Regions from separate parts of the Nocardiopsis sp. MT53 genome, predicted to be linked through region 3. Evidence: predicted binding sites of a transcription regulator. Region 3 holds the regulator's gene; each other region holds the start of a gene.
The links. Region 3 encodes LexA, which represses DNA repair genes until DNA is damaged. Its sites were predicted from a motif close to TCGAACANNTGTTCGA; they were not measured.
Positions count from the first base shown of each region.

Region 1: a site for LexA is predicted at 1,165-1,180, ahead of K1J57_RS29555 (Rv2578c family radical SAM protein). Genes of this name have one in related genera too.
Region 2: a site for LexA is predicted at 1,727-1,742, ahead of uvrA (excinuclease ABC subunit UvrA). Genes of this name have one in related genera too.
Region 4: a site for LexA is predicted at 1,443-1,458, ahead of K1J57_RS17200 (DUF6504 family protein). Genes of this name have one in related genera too.

Region 1 covers NZ_CP080599.1:6,571,188-6,574,543, forward strand. Annotated here, with positions in the region: gene K1J57_RS29550 (hypothetical protein) at 1-924, shown strand, start outside; gene K1J57_RS29555 (Rv2578c family radical SAM protein) at 1,190-2,275, shown strand; gene K1J57_RS29560 (GNAT family N-acetyltransferase) at 2,338-2,871, shown strand; gene K1J57_RS29565 (histidine phosphatase family protein) at 3,006-3,356, opposite strand, start outside.
Region 2 covers NZ_CP080599.1:4,382,962-4,386,317, forward strand. Annotated here, with positions in the region: gene K1J57_RS19550 (glycosyltransferase family 4 protein) at 1-199, shown strand, start outside; gene K1J57_RS19555 (TerC family protein) at 609-1,637, shown strand; gene uvrA (excinuclease ABC subunit UvrA) at 1,994-3,356, shown strand, end outside.
Region 3 covers NZ_CP080599.1:3,979,054-3,982,409, reverse strand. Annotated here, with positions in the region: gene K1J57_RS17810 (vitamin B12-dependent ribonucleotide reductase) at 1-71, opposite strand, end outside; gene nrdR (transcriptional regulator NrdR) at 164-652, opposite strand; gene lexA (transcriptional repressor LexA) at 1,194-1,919, shown strand; gene K1J57_RS17795 (S9 family peptidase) at 2,134-3,210, shown strand; gene K1J57_RS17790 (hypothetical protein) at 3,268-3,356, opposite strand, start outside.
Region 4 covers NZ_CP080599.1:3,842,418-3,845,773, forward strand. Annotated here, with positions in the region: gene K1J57_RS17195 (serine/threonine-protein kinase) at 1-1,254, opposite strand, end outside; gene K1J57_RS17200 (DUF6504 family protein) at 1,512-1,799, shown strand; gene K1J57_RS17205 (GNAT family N-acetyltransferase) at 1,840-2,439, opposite strand; gene K1J57_RS17210 (peptidoglycan recognition family protein) at 2,555-3,356, opposite strand, start outside.

The DNA.
Region 1 (3,356 bases), 2.6 Mb from region 3:
GAACTGCTCGCAGACCCCGACCCCCGGGTCCGGGCGGCCGCCACCCGGCACGAGCGGCCCGGCATCCCACCCGAATGGCGGGAGCGCTGCCTCGCCGACCCCGCCGTGCGCGCCAACGCGGCCAGCCGCGTCCCGCTCACGGCGGAGCAGTTCGAGCGGCTGGTGCGGAGCGGGGACGAGGGGGTCCTCACGGCCGTCGCCGACAATCCCCACCTCTCCGCGGAGATGGCCGCCCGGCTGGCGGACGTCGACCACCCGTCCGTGCGGATCGCGGCGGCGCTGAGCCGCCACGTGGACGCCGCGACCCGGGACCGGCTGTACGCGCTCGTCGAGGCCGAGTACGCGAACGGGAGCCTCGAGGCAGAGATGGCCCTGTACTGGTACCCCGCCGAACCCGGCTGGCTGCGCGAGACCCCTCTCGACGAGCGGCTGGCCTACCTCGACTGCCCGCACACGGTGTTCCGGCGTGTGCTGGCCTCCTGCCACGACCTTCCCGAAGAGGCCTGGCGCCGACTGGACGACGACCCCGACCCCCGGGTCCGCCAGATCGCCGCCCACCGCCCGGACACACCGCCGGACGTCCTGGAACGCCTGGTACGCGAACACGGCGACATCCGTCCCGGACCTCCTCTCGTGGAGCACTCGAACTTCCCCCGGCACGCACTGCGCACGTTCGTCGACGAAACCGACCCCCGGGTGCGCCGCCTGGCCCTGCACGACCCGGAACTCCCCGCGCGCGACCTCGAACGGCTCGCCGCCGACCCCTCCCTGCGCGGCGGGGTGGCCGCCCACCCCAACGCCACGGACGCGCTGCTGGACCGGCTGCTCTCCGATCCCGACCACAACGTCGCCGACAACGCCGCCGCCAACCCCGCCCTGCCCCTGGACCGGATGTACCGCATCCTCGTCGCCGCCGGGCTGTGAACCCGCCGGACCCGGCCAGGCCCCGCGGGGCACGCGGAGCGCACGGAGCCGAGGCCGACGGGAACGGGGTTCCCCGGCAGCCCCTGCCCCTCCCCCGGCCCACCGGCACGATTTTCTCCCTCCCGGGACACCGGCCCGCCCCCTCGGAAACCCCTGCCGCTTCTGGGAAACCGGCCCGCGCCGCGCCGGCGCCGGGCCGTCCGGACGCCCCGTCCGGCGTTCGAACCACTCGACAGCCGTTCGAAAACATGTTCGAATCACAGGCATGCGCTGGGAGAACCTGAGAGAGGGAACCACGACCGTCGAACAGACCGCGCTGTTCGACCACACGCCGCCCCCGGCCCGGGGCACCGGGCGGGCGGGGCTGCACACGGCCGGGCCCGGGCCGGTACGGGCGGGGCAGGACGGTGAACCCGTCGCGATCGAGGTCCGGGCCCGGTCCATCATCAACCGGGTCCCCGGCGACTCCCCCCTGTTCCGCTGGAGCGTGAACCCCTACCGCGGCTGTTCGCACGCCTGCGTGTACTGCTTCGCCCGGCGCACCCACGAGTACCTGGACCTGGACAGCGGCCATGACTTCGACACCCGCATCGTCGTCAAGGTCAACGCCGGCGAACGGCTGCGCGCCGAGCTCGCCCGCCCCTCCTGGCGCGGGGAGCACATCGCGATGGGCACCAACACCGACCCCTACCAGCGCGCCGAGGGCCGCTACCGGCTCATGCCGCAGATCATCGCCGCCCTGCGCGACGCCGCCAACCCCTTCTCGATCCTCACCAAGGGCACGCTGGTCCTGCGCGACCTGGACCTGCTCGAACAGGCGGCCCGTGTCACCGAGGTCGGCATGGCGGTCTCGGTGGGCTCCGTGGACGAGGCCGTGTGGCGCACGGTGGAGCCGGGGACCCCGAGCCCGCGGGCGCGCCTGGACGTGGTGCGCCGCCTGGCCGAACGCGGCCTGGAGTGCTCGGTGCTGATGGCGCCGATCCTGCCCGGCCTGACCGACTCGGCCGAACAGATCGAGGAGACCGTGGCCGCCATCGCCGAGGCGGGGGCCGCCCGCGTCACCCCGATCGTGCTGCACCTGAGGCCGGGCGCCCGCGAGTGGTACCGGGCCTGGCTCTCACGCGAGCACCCGGGGCTGCTGCCGCTGTACGGCAGGCTGTACGGCCGCGGCTCCTACGCGCCCGAGTCCTACCGGCGGATCGTCACGGAGGCCGTCCGCGAGATCGCCGGCCGCCACGGACTGAACCGCCCGGGCCCCGCCCACCGCGCCCGCGCCCGCGCCCCGGAGCGGCCCGCCGCGGCCCCCGCCGACCTGCGCCCCGAACAGCTCGCCCTGGGCTTCCCCGGCTGAGGCCCGTCGCGGAAGCGGCGTCCGCCGCGCCGGGGATTCCGGGGCCGTGCGATCATCCGGGCATGGCGTTCGATCGGAACATCGAGGTCGGCTTCGAGGTCGCGTCCGACGACCGGATCGACGAGGTCCTGGAGGTGCTCGACGAGGCGGCCGCGTGGCTGGGCGCGCGGGGCATCGACCAGTGGCCCCCGCGGTTCGACGCGGAATGGGTCGCGGGGGCGGTGTCGCGGGGTGAGACATGGCTGGTCGGCGCGGGCGGCGAGGTCGCCGGCACGATCACCCTGGACTGGGACGACCCGTTGTGGTCGGATCTCGGCGGCGCCGCGGGCTACGTGCACCGGATGGCCGTGCGCCGCCGGGCCGCCGGACTGGGGTCGGTGATGCTCGGCTGGGCGTCCGGTGCCGCGCGCCGCCACGGCGCCGAGGCCCTGCGGCTGGACTGCGTGGCGTCCAACGCGCGGCTGCGCGCCTACTACGAGGCCCGGGGGTTCGTGCACCGCGGCGACGTGGCGGTGGGCGGCGCGCCCGGCCAGCGGGCGGGCGGAGGTCCCGTCACCCGGGTGAGCCGGTACGAGCTCCGCCTGTCGACCGGCTGACCGCCCCGCCCGGCCGACCGCCGCCGGAACCGCCGCCCCTGCACCCGGTCGGCCCGGGCGAACGCGGTCCCGTGGCGGCCGCACGCTCCGCAGGCCCACTCCCTGGCAAGGCCCTTTCACCGCTCCGACGGTGCTCAGGCCCGGCCGCCGCCCGCGAACCCCGTCCACCGCAACCCGGCGGGCAGGTGGGACATGTCGTTGAACATCACGACGGCCGGGGGTCCGTCGTCGCTGAATTCGACCACCGTGAGGGAGGCGTTCGCGACGCCCGCCAGGGACATCCATTGCGCGGGCGGCGCGTTCAATACCTCGCGGACGATCCAGGCGATCGGGTACGCGTGCGTCACCACCACTTCGTGCGTCGCGCGCCGCCCCTGGCCGTTGGGCCCGCAGAACCGTGCCGTCAAAGCGTCCGCGGTCCTTCGCCCGGCATCGGCTTCGCCGCGGTCGTAACCGTCGAAGAACCCCTTCCACGAGGGCGGCAC
Region 2 (3,356 bases), 400 kb from region 3:
CCTGTACTCGGGGACGGTGCTCATGGTGCCGCCGGGCGACCCGCAGGCGTTCGCGGCGGCGGTGGGGCGGGTGCTGGACGATCCGGCCCTCGCCGCGGACCTGCGGGCGCGGTCCGCCGCGGCGGCGCGGTCGCTGCCCGGCGAGGAGGACGCGGTGGCGGCGGCGTGCGCGGTGTACAAGTCGGTACTGGGGCGGTGACACGGGAAAAGCGGCACGGGAAAAGTCGGTGACGCGGGAAAAGGGAATGTCAGGGGCGTTTTGTGCCTTATATACCCGGATCCCCTGTTCGTTCGCCGGATATCCGCCAGGAGCGGATGATGTGTCCTGGGGGTCGTGCTACTTCGTCCTCCGCGCTACTTCTGCGGAGAGGGCGGATGTGGCATCGTGGTCACAGGCCGGGCGTGCACGGTCACATCGTGCGGCCGGTATCCTGGCCTGGCATGTGAGGGGAGTATCCCTGTCGCGGCGGTGTCGTCATCACGGAACACAAGGGCGTGTTCCCGGTACCGTCGGTTCGTCCTGGATTCCGAGGCGAGCGGGAGAGACCTCCGGCGGTTCGACGTGCGTGCAAACAGCCCGCGCGCACTGACCGGAGGAGTTAACGACAGTGAACGTACCCTTGTGGGTCTGGGTCGCCACGATCGGCGCCATGATCGCGATCCTGGTCATCGACCTCGCCATCGTGGACCACCCGTGGAGCAAGAAGAAGGGCCCCCAGGAGTTCGGGGTCAAGCAGGCGGCCTGGTGGGCCGCCTTCTACATCGGCATCGCCATCATCTTCGGCTTCGGTGTGTGGTACTACGGCGGTGCGACCGCCGGCGCGGAGTACTTCGCCGGGTTCGTCACCGAGAAGAGCCTGAGCGTCGACAACCTCTTCGTCTTCTACCTGCTGATGGGCTCCTTCGCGGTGCCCAAGAAGTACCAGCACGAGGTGCTGCTCATCGGCATCGTCATCGCGCTGATCATGCGCGGTATCTTCATCATCCTCGGCGCCCAGGTCATCAACGCCTGGAGCGAGGTCTTCTACCTGTTCGGCGCCTTCCTCATCTACACCGGGTACAAGATCGTCCGGGACCACATGAAGGGCGACGAGGAGGAGAAGGACTTCACCCAGACGCCGGTCGTGCGCCTGGTCAAGCGGTTCTGGCCGGTCACCGACGGCTACCACGGCGCGCACCTGACGGTGAAGCTCGACGGCAAGCGCCACATCACCCCGATGCTGCTGGTCATCCTGGCCATCGGCGTCATCGACCTGGTCTTCGCGGTCGACTCGATCCCGGCGATCTTCGGCCTCACCCAGGACGCCTACATCGTCTTCACCGCCAACGCGTTCGCCCTGCTGGGCCTGCGCCAGCTGTACTTCCTGCTGGCCGGCCTGATGGACCGCCTGTCCTACATCAGCTGGGGCCTGTCGGCGATCATGGTGTTCATCGGCATCAAGATGATTCTGCACGCGCTGCACGAGAACGGCGTGCACGTCCCGGAGATCAGCACCTCCCTGTCCCTGACGGTGATCATCGGCGTCATGGTGATCACGATCGTCGGCAGCCTGATCAAGTCCGCGGCCGACAAGCGCAACGCCCCTCCCGCCGTCGAGGAGGAGGGCGAGAGGGACTCCGCGGCCGACCGCTCCTGACGGCCGTCCCGCGCTCCCGCCCGGGGGCGGTCCCGTTCACCGGGACCGCCCCCGGTTCTTTTTCCCCGGGCCGCGCGAAAACCCGGACGTCGAACACACGTTCGTCTATAGTGGACCCCGTATCGGCGTCGGGGCATCAGGACACGGCACTTCTCCGTTGCGGAAGATTCCGTCGGCGGGGGTCGTTAGTCTTGACGGACGGGGAGGCCCACGCCCTCCCCACCCCCCTTCAGCGGCCCGGATCCGGGGCCGGGGCGGTCGTCCGGGGGACCCGACCGCCGAACACACGAACCGCGCACGGCAGGCCGACGCCCGACCGGTGCCCTGTGTGCCACAGCCGAAGGATGTCTGACTCGATGGTCGAACAACTGGTAGTCCGGGGTGCCCGGGAGCACAACCTCAAGGACGTGTCGCTGGACCTGCCCCGCGACGCCATGATCGTGTTCACCGGCCTGTCCGGTTCGGGCAAGTCCTCGCTGGCCTTCGACACGATCTTCGCCGAGGGGCAGCGCCGCTACGTCGAATCCCTGTCGGCGTACGCCCGCCAGTTCCTGGGCCAGATGGACAAGCCCGACGTGGACTTCATCGAGGGGCTGTCCCCGGCGGTGTCCATCGACCAGAAGTCCACCAGCCGCAACCCCCGCTCCACCGTCGGCACCATCACCGAGGTGTACGACTACCTGCGGCTGCTGTGGGCGCGCATCGGCGTCCCGCACTGCCCGCAGTGCCGCCGGGAGATCTCCCGGCAGAGCCCGCAGCAGATCGTGGACCGGGTGCTGGAGATGACCGAGGGCACCCGCTTCCAGGTGCTGGCCCCGGTGGTGCGCGGCCGCAAGGGCGAGTACCTCGAACTGTTCAAGGACCTGCAGTCCAAGGGGTACACCCGCGCGGTCGTGGACGGCCGGCCGGTGCGCCTGGACGAGGCGCCCAAGCTGGGCCGCTACGACAAGCACGACATCTCGGTGATCGTGGACCGGCTCTCCGTCAAGGAGTCCTCCCGCGGGCGGCTGACCGACTCGGTGGAGACCGCGCTCAAGCTGGCCGGCGGGACCATCGTGCTGGACTTCGTCGACCTGGCCGAGGACGACCCCGAGCGCGAGAAGGTCTTCTCCGAGCACCTGTACTGCCCCTACGACGACCTGTCCTTCGAGCAGCTGGAGCCGCGCTCCTTCTCCTTCAACGCCCCCTACGGCGCCTGCCCGGAGTGCTCGGGCCTGGGCACCCGCATGGAGGTCGACCCGGAGCTGATCGTCCCCGACCCGGCCAAGACCCTGGCCGAGGGCGCCCTGGCCCCCTGGTCGGGCGGCCCCAACGGCGGGTACTGGGAGCGGCTGCTCACCGCCCTGGGCGAGTCGGTCGGGTTCGTCCTGGACACCCCCTGGGAGAAGCTGCCCAAGCGCGCCCGCAAGGCGATCCTGGAGGGGCACGACACCCAGGTCCACGTCAGCTACCGCACCAAGTACAACCGCGAGCGGTCCTACTACACCGACTTCGAGGGCGTCGTCCCCTGGGTCAAGCGCCGCTACACCGAGACCGAGAGCGACTACGGCCGCGAGCGCCTCGAGGGCTACATGCGCAGCGTGCCCTGCCCCGCCTGCGAGGGGACCCGGCTCAAGCCGGTGGTGCTCGCGGTGACCGTGGGCGGGCGGTCCATCGCCGAGGTGGCGTCGATGTCGCTGGCCGAGAGCGCCCGCTTCCTGGCCGACCTGCGGCTGTCGG
Region 3 (3,356 bases):
CGCGGGATCTTCAGCCCCTTGCGCCTCCCCTTGCCCTTGCGTCCCGTCGATCCGCTGGTGGTTTCCGTCATGGCGGAGTCCCCCGAAGATAGGGCGCGGGCGCGGCCCGCGCGCGGAACCGTTGCTCGGGGGCGTTCCCTCGGCGCCCCCGGGGAGCGGTGCGTCAGGCCGTGGTGTCGGCCTCTTCCTTGGCCCGGGCCTCGGCCTCGCGGTCGCTGCGCAGGCTGGCGATCTCGGCCTCGAAGTCGGCGAGGCTCTCGAAACCGCGGTAGACACTGGCGAAGTGCAGGTAGGCGACCTCGTCGAGGTCGCGCATGGGGCCCAGGATGGCCAGGCCGATCTCGTGGGCCGGGACCTCCGCGACGCCTCGGCCGCGGATCTCCTCCTCGACCTGCTGGCCGAGCTTGGCCAGCGCGTCCTCGGAGACCGGGCGGCCCTGGCAGGCCCGGCGGACCCCGGCGATGATCTTGGTCCGGCTGAAGGGCTCGGTGACGCCGGAGCGCTTGGCGACCATCAGCAGGACGGTCTCCTGTGTGGTGAAACGGCGTTCGCAGGCAGGACAGGAACGGCGGCGGCGGATGGCCGCGCCGTCGTCGGTGGACCTGCTGTCGATCACCCGGGTGTCCGGATGGCGGCAGAACGGACAGTGCATCCCGGCTCACCTGCTTCCCTCGCCGAACTGACAACCCTGGGTCTACTTAACCACAACTCCTGGGCCGACGCCTCAAACAGCGACACCAGATGTTGTGGTCGAACCTAGTCGGAGGGTCGGACGAACCGCAACTTTCGCGCGCCCCGCGTGTCACAGCCGCGCGCCGCCCAGGATATCGCCGCGAATCCCCTTCCACGGCGCGGCTCGGGGTTTTCGGTCGACCCCTTGCCCGGGGGTGATCCGCCCCGCATCCCCCCGTTCTCGAACCCGACGGCACATCTTCCGCCATTCCGGGGGCGACGCGACGTGAACACGTGTACACACGTAAGTGAGGCCGGAAAAGCGCCGCGGAAAATCCTCTCGGCAATTGTCCACAGGCCTCGAACGCTTGTTTGATATCACCGTGCGCAACGACTAACGTTGGCCTTGATTTCACGCCGGTTTCGCCATCACGTGGACACAGGGTCCGGAGCGGTCGCAGACCGGTGGTGGCCAGTCGTGCAAGCAGGCCCTGACCGAACCGATGCCGAGGAGGCCGGCCGTGCCGGAGGAGAATCCCGGACCCCTGGATTCCGCAACCACCACCGTTCTCGCGCCCGTGGGCGAGGCGGGCGCGCCCGAGGAGGCGCCCAAGCTCACCGCCCGCCAGCAGAGCGTCCTGAACTGTATCCAGCGGTACCTGCGCGAGCGCGGCTACCCGCCGTCGATCAGGGAGATCGGGGAGTCGGTCGGCCTGTCCAGCCCCTCCAGCGTCGCGCACCAGCTCAAGGTGCTCCAGCGCAAGGGCTACCTGTACCGCGACCAGAACCGGCCGCGGGCCGTGGAGCTGCGCCAGCCGGGCCGCCCCGGGGTGCGCGCGCTGGTCGCCGCCGAGGAGTCCGACCCGGCGCACGCCGCCCGGGTGCCCCTGGTGGGGCGGATCGCCGCGGGCGGCCCGATCCTGGCCGAGGAGTCGGTGGAGGACGTGCTGTCGCTGCCGCGGCAGCTGGTCGGCGAGGGCCGGCTGTTCATGCTCACCGTGGTCGGCGACTCGATGACCGACGCCGCCATCACCGACGGGGACATGGTGGTGGTCCGCCAGCAGCCGGACGCCGAGAACGGGGACATCGTCGCGGCGCTGCTGGACGAGGAGGCCACGGTCAAGGTGCTGCGCCGCACCGAGGACGGGCACGTGTGGCTGATGCCGCGCAACGACGCCTACGAGCCGATCAACGGCGACGCGGCCACCATCCTGGGCAAGGTCGTCACCGTGATGCGCCGGGTCTGAGCGATACGCCCCCGGTCGCCCCCCGGCCGGTCCGCCCCGCCGGGCGGGACCGGGCGCGGGTCCGCGGGCGGTACGGGACATGTCGCACCCGTGCGGGGCCACGGGTGCGACCGGCGGGCCGCCGCGGCGGCCGGTGGCCGTCCCGGACACCGGTGGCGGCCCCCGCCGCTCCGGGCCGCCCGGGGCGTCGGGCGTCCTCCCGGGCGCCTAGGCTATGGGGGTGTTCGCTTCCCTCGTCTTCCCGCGTGCCCGAGGGCGCGCCGTGGCGGTCGCCGCGGCCGCGGCCCTGCTGTCGACCTCCGCCTGCGCTCCGGCCGGGGAGGAGGCCGCCCCGCCGCCCGGGGTGGCGGGTTCCGAGCGTGAGCTGAGCTTCACCGTGGACGGGATCGAGGTGTTCGCCACCCTCACCCTGCCCGCGGACACGTCCGGCCCGGTCCCGGGCGCGCTGATCGTCTCGGGCAGCGGCCCCACCGACCGCGACGGCAACGCCGACATGCGCCCCGACGCGAACACCAACCTCAACTTCGCCCGCCTCCTGGCCGATTCGGGGGTGGCCTCCCTGCGCTACGACAAGCTCGGCAGCGGCGAGACCGGACTGGGCGGCCTCGACCCGGAGGCCCCGGTGGACCCGGACGTGTTCGACGCCCAGATGGCCGCTGCCTACGAGGCGCTGGTGGGGCAGAGCGAGGTGGACCCGGCCCGCACCGCGGTGGTCGGACACAGCGAGGGCTCCCTCTACGCGCTGCGCGCCCACACCCTGGTGGACGCCGCGCCGGCCCTGGTGCTGGCCGCACCGGTGGGCGACCGCTACCTGGACGTGCTGGACCGCCAGCTCACCGAGCAGGTGCGCGCGGTCGAGGCGGCTGGGCAGCTCACCGAGACGGAGGCGGTGACCATGCTCTCCGACGCCCGCGCCGGGCGGGCCGCGGTGCGCGGCGGCCGGGAGGTCCCCGACGACCTCACCGGCGTCGTCGGCACCCTGTACTCGCCGCAGAACGCCGGGTTCCTGGCCCGGATGGACCGGATGGACCCGGTGGAGCTGGCCGCGGAACTGCCCGAGGACACCCCGGTCCTGGTGCTGTGGGGCGAGGCCGACGCCCAGGTCACCGGCGAGGAGGTGGACCGGCTGATGACCGGCCTGCCCCGGGCCGAGCGGGTGGACATCCCCGACGCCGACCACATCTTCCGCGTCTACGAGGACGGGCCGGGGGCGACGGTGCTGGACGCCGAGCGCCCCTTCGCCCCGCAGGTCGCCCCGGCGCTGGCGGAGTTCGTCGACACCGCCTGGTGACCGGCGGGCCGCGGTGACGGCGCGTCCGTCACCGCGGCCCGACCCGCCGGGGCGGGGTCAGTCGTCCTCGGTGGTGATCTCCTCGGGAAGGGCGTCCACGGTGGCGCGGGCGATCTCCTCGGCGCCGGCGGAGAGGCGCTCCTCGT
Region 4 (3,356 bases), 140 kb from region 3:
GTTCGCGCCGGCGTTCGGCGGCACCGGGGCGCCGGGACCGCCCGGACCCGCCGGGAAGCCGTGGGCGGGCTGCCCGTGCGGCGGCGGGGCGTACCCGGCGGGCATCCGGTGGGTGGCGGGGGGCTGGGGGCCGGAGGGCCCGTGGTGCGCCCGCTCGTGGAGGGTGGGCGGCACCTGGCCGCCGGGGCCCTGGTGGGCGGTGGCGGGGGGCAGTTCGCGGCCCGGGTGGTAGGGCAGGGTCGGGTTCGCGCCGGTGCCGCCCCCGTAGTGGACCTGCCCCTGCGGGAAGGGGGCGGTGGCCCCCTCGGGCGGGGTCTGCCCGTGCGGCGGGGTGGCCGGTGCGGGCGGGGCCCCCGGGACGGGGGCGCCGGTCGGCACCTCCCAGGAGTCGCTGATGCTGCGCCGCACCTCGGCCTCGGCCGGTGCGTCCTGTCCGGTGAGGCGGGCCAGGATCTGCTGTGAGGTGGGCCGCCGGGACGGGTCCTTGTCCAGGGCGGCGGCCACCAGGTCGTACAGGCCCGGGTCCAGGCCCTCCAGCCGGGGCGGGGCCGACGTGATGTTGTGCAGCACGGCGGGCACGGAGACGGCGTCGAACGGCGCCTCCCCGATCCCCGCGAAGGCCACCAGGCAGCCCCAGGCGAAGATGTCGGCCGCGGCCGTGGGCCGCTCGCCCATCAGCAGTTCCGGCGCCATGTACGAGGGGGTGCCCATCAGCTGGCTGGACCGGGTGACCCCGCCGGAGTCCTCCAGCGCGCGGGCGATCCCGAAGTCGATCACCTTGGGGCCCACCGGGGACAGCAGCACGTTGCCGGGCTTGAGGTCGCGGTGGATCACCCCCGACCCGTGGATGGCGGTGAGCGCGGCGGCCACGCCCATGGCCAGGCCGTCCAGGGTGCCCCCGGTCATCGGGCCGCCCTGGCGGACCGCCTCGTCCAGGTTCGGCCCCGGGACGTACTCGGAGACGATGAACAGGGTGTCGCCCTCCAGGTGGGCGTCGATCACCCCCGCCGTGGAGAACCGGGCCACCCGGCGGGCCGACTCCACCTCGCGGGCGAACCGCAGCCTGAACGACTCGTCGTCGGCGAGGTCGGGATGGATGAGCTTGACGGCGACGGGCCGGCCGGAGGCGTCCTCCGCCAGGTAGACGGTGCCCATGCCGCCACGGCCCAGGCGCGCGGTGATCCGGTAGCCACCGAGTTCACGGGGGTCGCCCGCGCGCAGGGGTTTGCCGCTCTGGTGGCCGTTCGACGTCACGTGGAGGGTCCTCGCATGGATCGGGGATGGGGTGGTGCAAGCGTATCGACGGCGACACGCCGTGCGATTCCGAACGGGGGGATCCCCGCGCCGGACGCGCACGCCGGAGGGGGTGCCGCACACCGGTCACATGAGGTGATGCCGACCTTCGCGAAACAGTTCCACGGGTCCGCCGATTTCGCTACTGTGGGAACACTTGTTCGAACATCTGTCCGTATCTTCCCCGCGGGCGGGCGCATCCGGGGCCGGAGGGGTCGATGCCGAGGGGAAGTGTCGTGGGAAGGTACTACGGGACAGAGGTGACGGTCGTGGAGGACGCGGGCCGGCCGGCCCGGTTCACCTGGAACGGCAGGGTCTACGGCGTGCGCCGGATCATGGAGCACTGGGTCACGCCGCAGGACGGGTGGCGGGCCTCGCGCGGTCCCCTGACGCCCCGCAGCGAGCACTGGCGGCTGGAGGCCGGCGCCGCCGGATCCGAGGGGGTGTACGAACTGCGCCACGACACCGCCACCGGGACCTGGTCGCTGTCCCGGGTGTGGGGGTGAGGCGGGGCGTGCGCCGTGCCGGGGCCCGGTGTTCCGGGGCTCAGTGCGCCGGGGGCCGGTCCCGGAGGTCGGCGGGGAGCAGTCCGTACACGGCCAGGTCGGTGCGGCGGCCCCCGTGCAGGGGCATGGCGCCGCGCTCCACGCCCTCCAGGGTGAACCCGGCCTTCTCGGCCACCCGGCGCGAGGCGGTGTTCCGTGGCGCCGCCTTGATCTCCAGCCGCTGGAACCCCTGGTCCAGGGCCCAGCGGGACACCGCCACCACCGCCTCGGTGATGTGGCCTCGGCCGCGTTCGCCGGGGGCCGCCCAGTAGCCGATCTCGCTGTTCATCGCCTGCCACATCACGCGGACCAGCCCCACCGCGCCCACCAGCCGGCCGCCGTCCCTGAGCGTGACCGCCCACTGCTGGCCCTCGCCGCCGGTGCGCATCCCCGGCGCGATCTCCCGGCACCACTGCTCGGCGTCCGCGCGCGTGTAGGGGGCGTCGGGGCGGGGGAGCGGGAGCCAGGCCTGCAGGCCCGGGTCGCTGCAGGAGGCGTACACGTCGTCGATGTCGTCCTCGATGAAGGCGCGCAGGCGCAGGCGCTCGGTCTCCAGGACGACGGAGGGCAGGACCGGGCGCGGTGGGCGCAGGGCGGTCATGGGGAACTCCCGGGTTCGCAGGACTCGGTCCCACAAGCGTAGACACGCCTCGCGACCGGCCCCGCCGACCCCGACGGACCCGTGCGGTCGGCGCCGGAACGCCGACCGCGGCGGATCAGACCAGACCGCGTGCGACGCGGTCGCGGATCGCGGTGTCGAACACCTCGGCGAAGGCGTTGCCCGGGCACTCGGTGGACAGCCAGTCGCGGTGCCGGCCCAGCGCAGGGCCGGGGGTGACGGCCCCCGTGGCGGGGTTGGTGTAGTCGATCCGGGCGCGGGGGTCCACCCCGGTCACCGCGCACAGCAGGCGCAGTACGCGGACCAGCGAGTCCTGGGCGGCCGGGGTGGGCAGGGCGTCGGTGAAGTCCCCGAGCAGGCACACGCCGACGTTGCCGTGGTTGACGCCGAAGGCGTGCCCGGCGGTGACCGAACGCGCCCGGCCGGGCAGCGGGAGACCGGAGAAGACGGGGACGCCGTCCTCACCGGAGTGGCGCCCCTCGTACACCCCGCCCTCGGGGTCGATGAGCAGGTGGTAGCCGATGTCGCCCCAGGCCTGCTCCACCGCGTGCAGGTAGTACACGGCGCGCACGTCGGCGGAGTGGTCGCCGGTGGTCGCCATGGCGGTGTGGTGCACGGTGATCGCCTGCACCGGGTGGAAGACCGCGGGCCACAGGTCGTTCCCCTCGCCGTCGAACCGCCAGGACTCGTCGGCGCCCCACCCGGCGCGCGTGCGCAGGCGCAGGGCGGGCGGGCCCGCGGTCCGGCCGTCCCCGGCGGACAGGGTGGTCCGCTCGGGACCGCCGACGCGCAGGCCCTCGCCGTCGAACAGGTTCACGGCGGCGGTGTCCCCCTCGATGTCGGCCTCGTACCCGGTGGCGCCCTCGGGGGCGCGGACCAGGGCCGAGCCGACCGGGGCG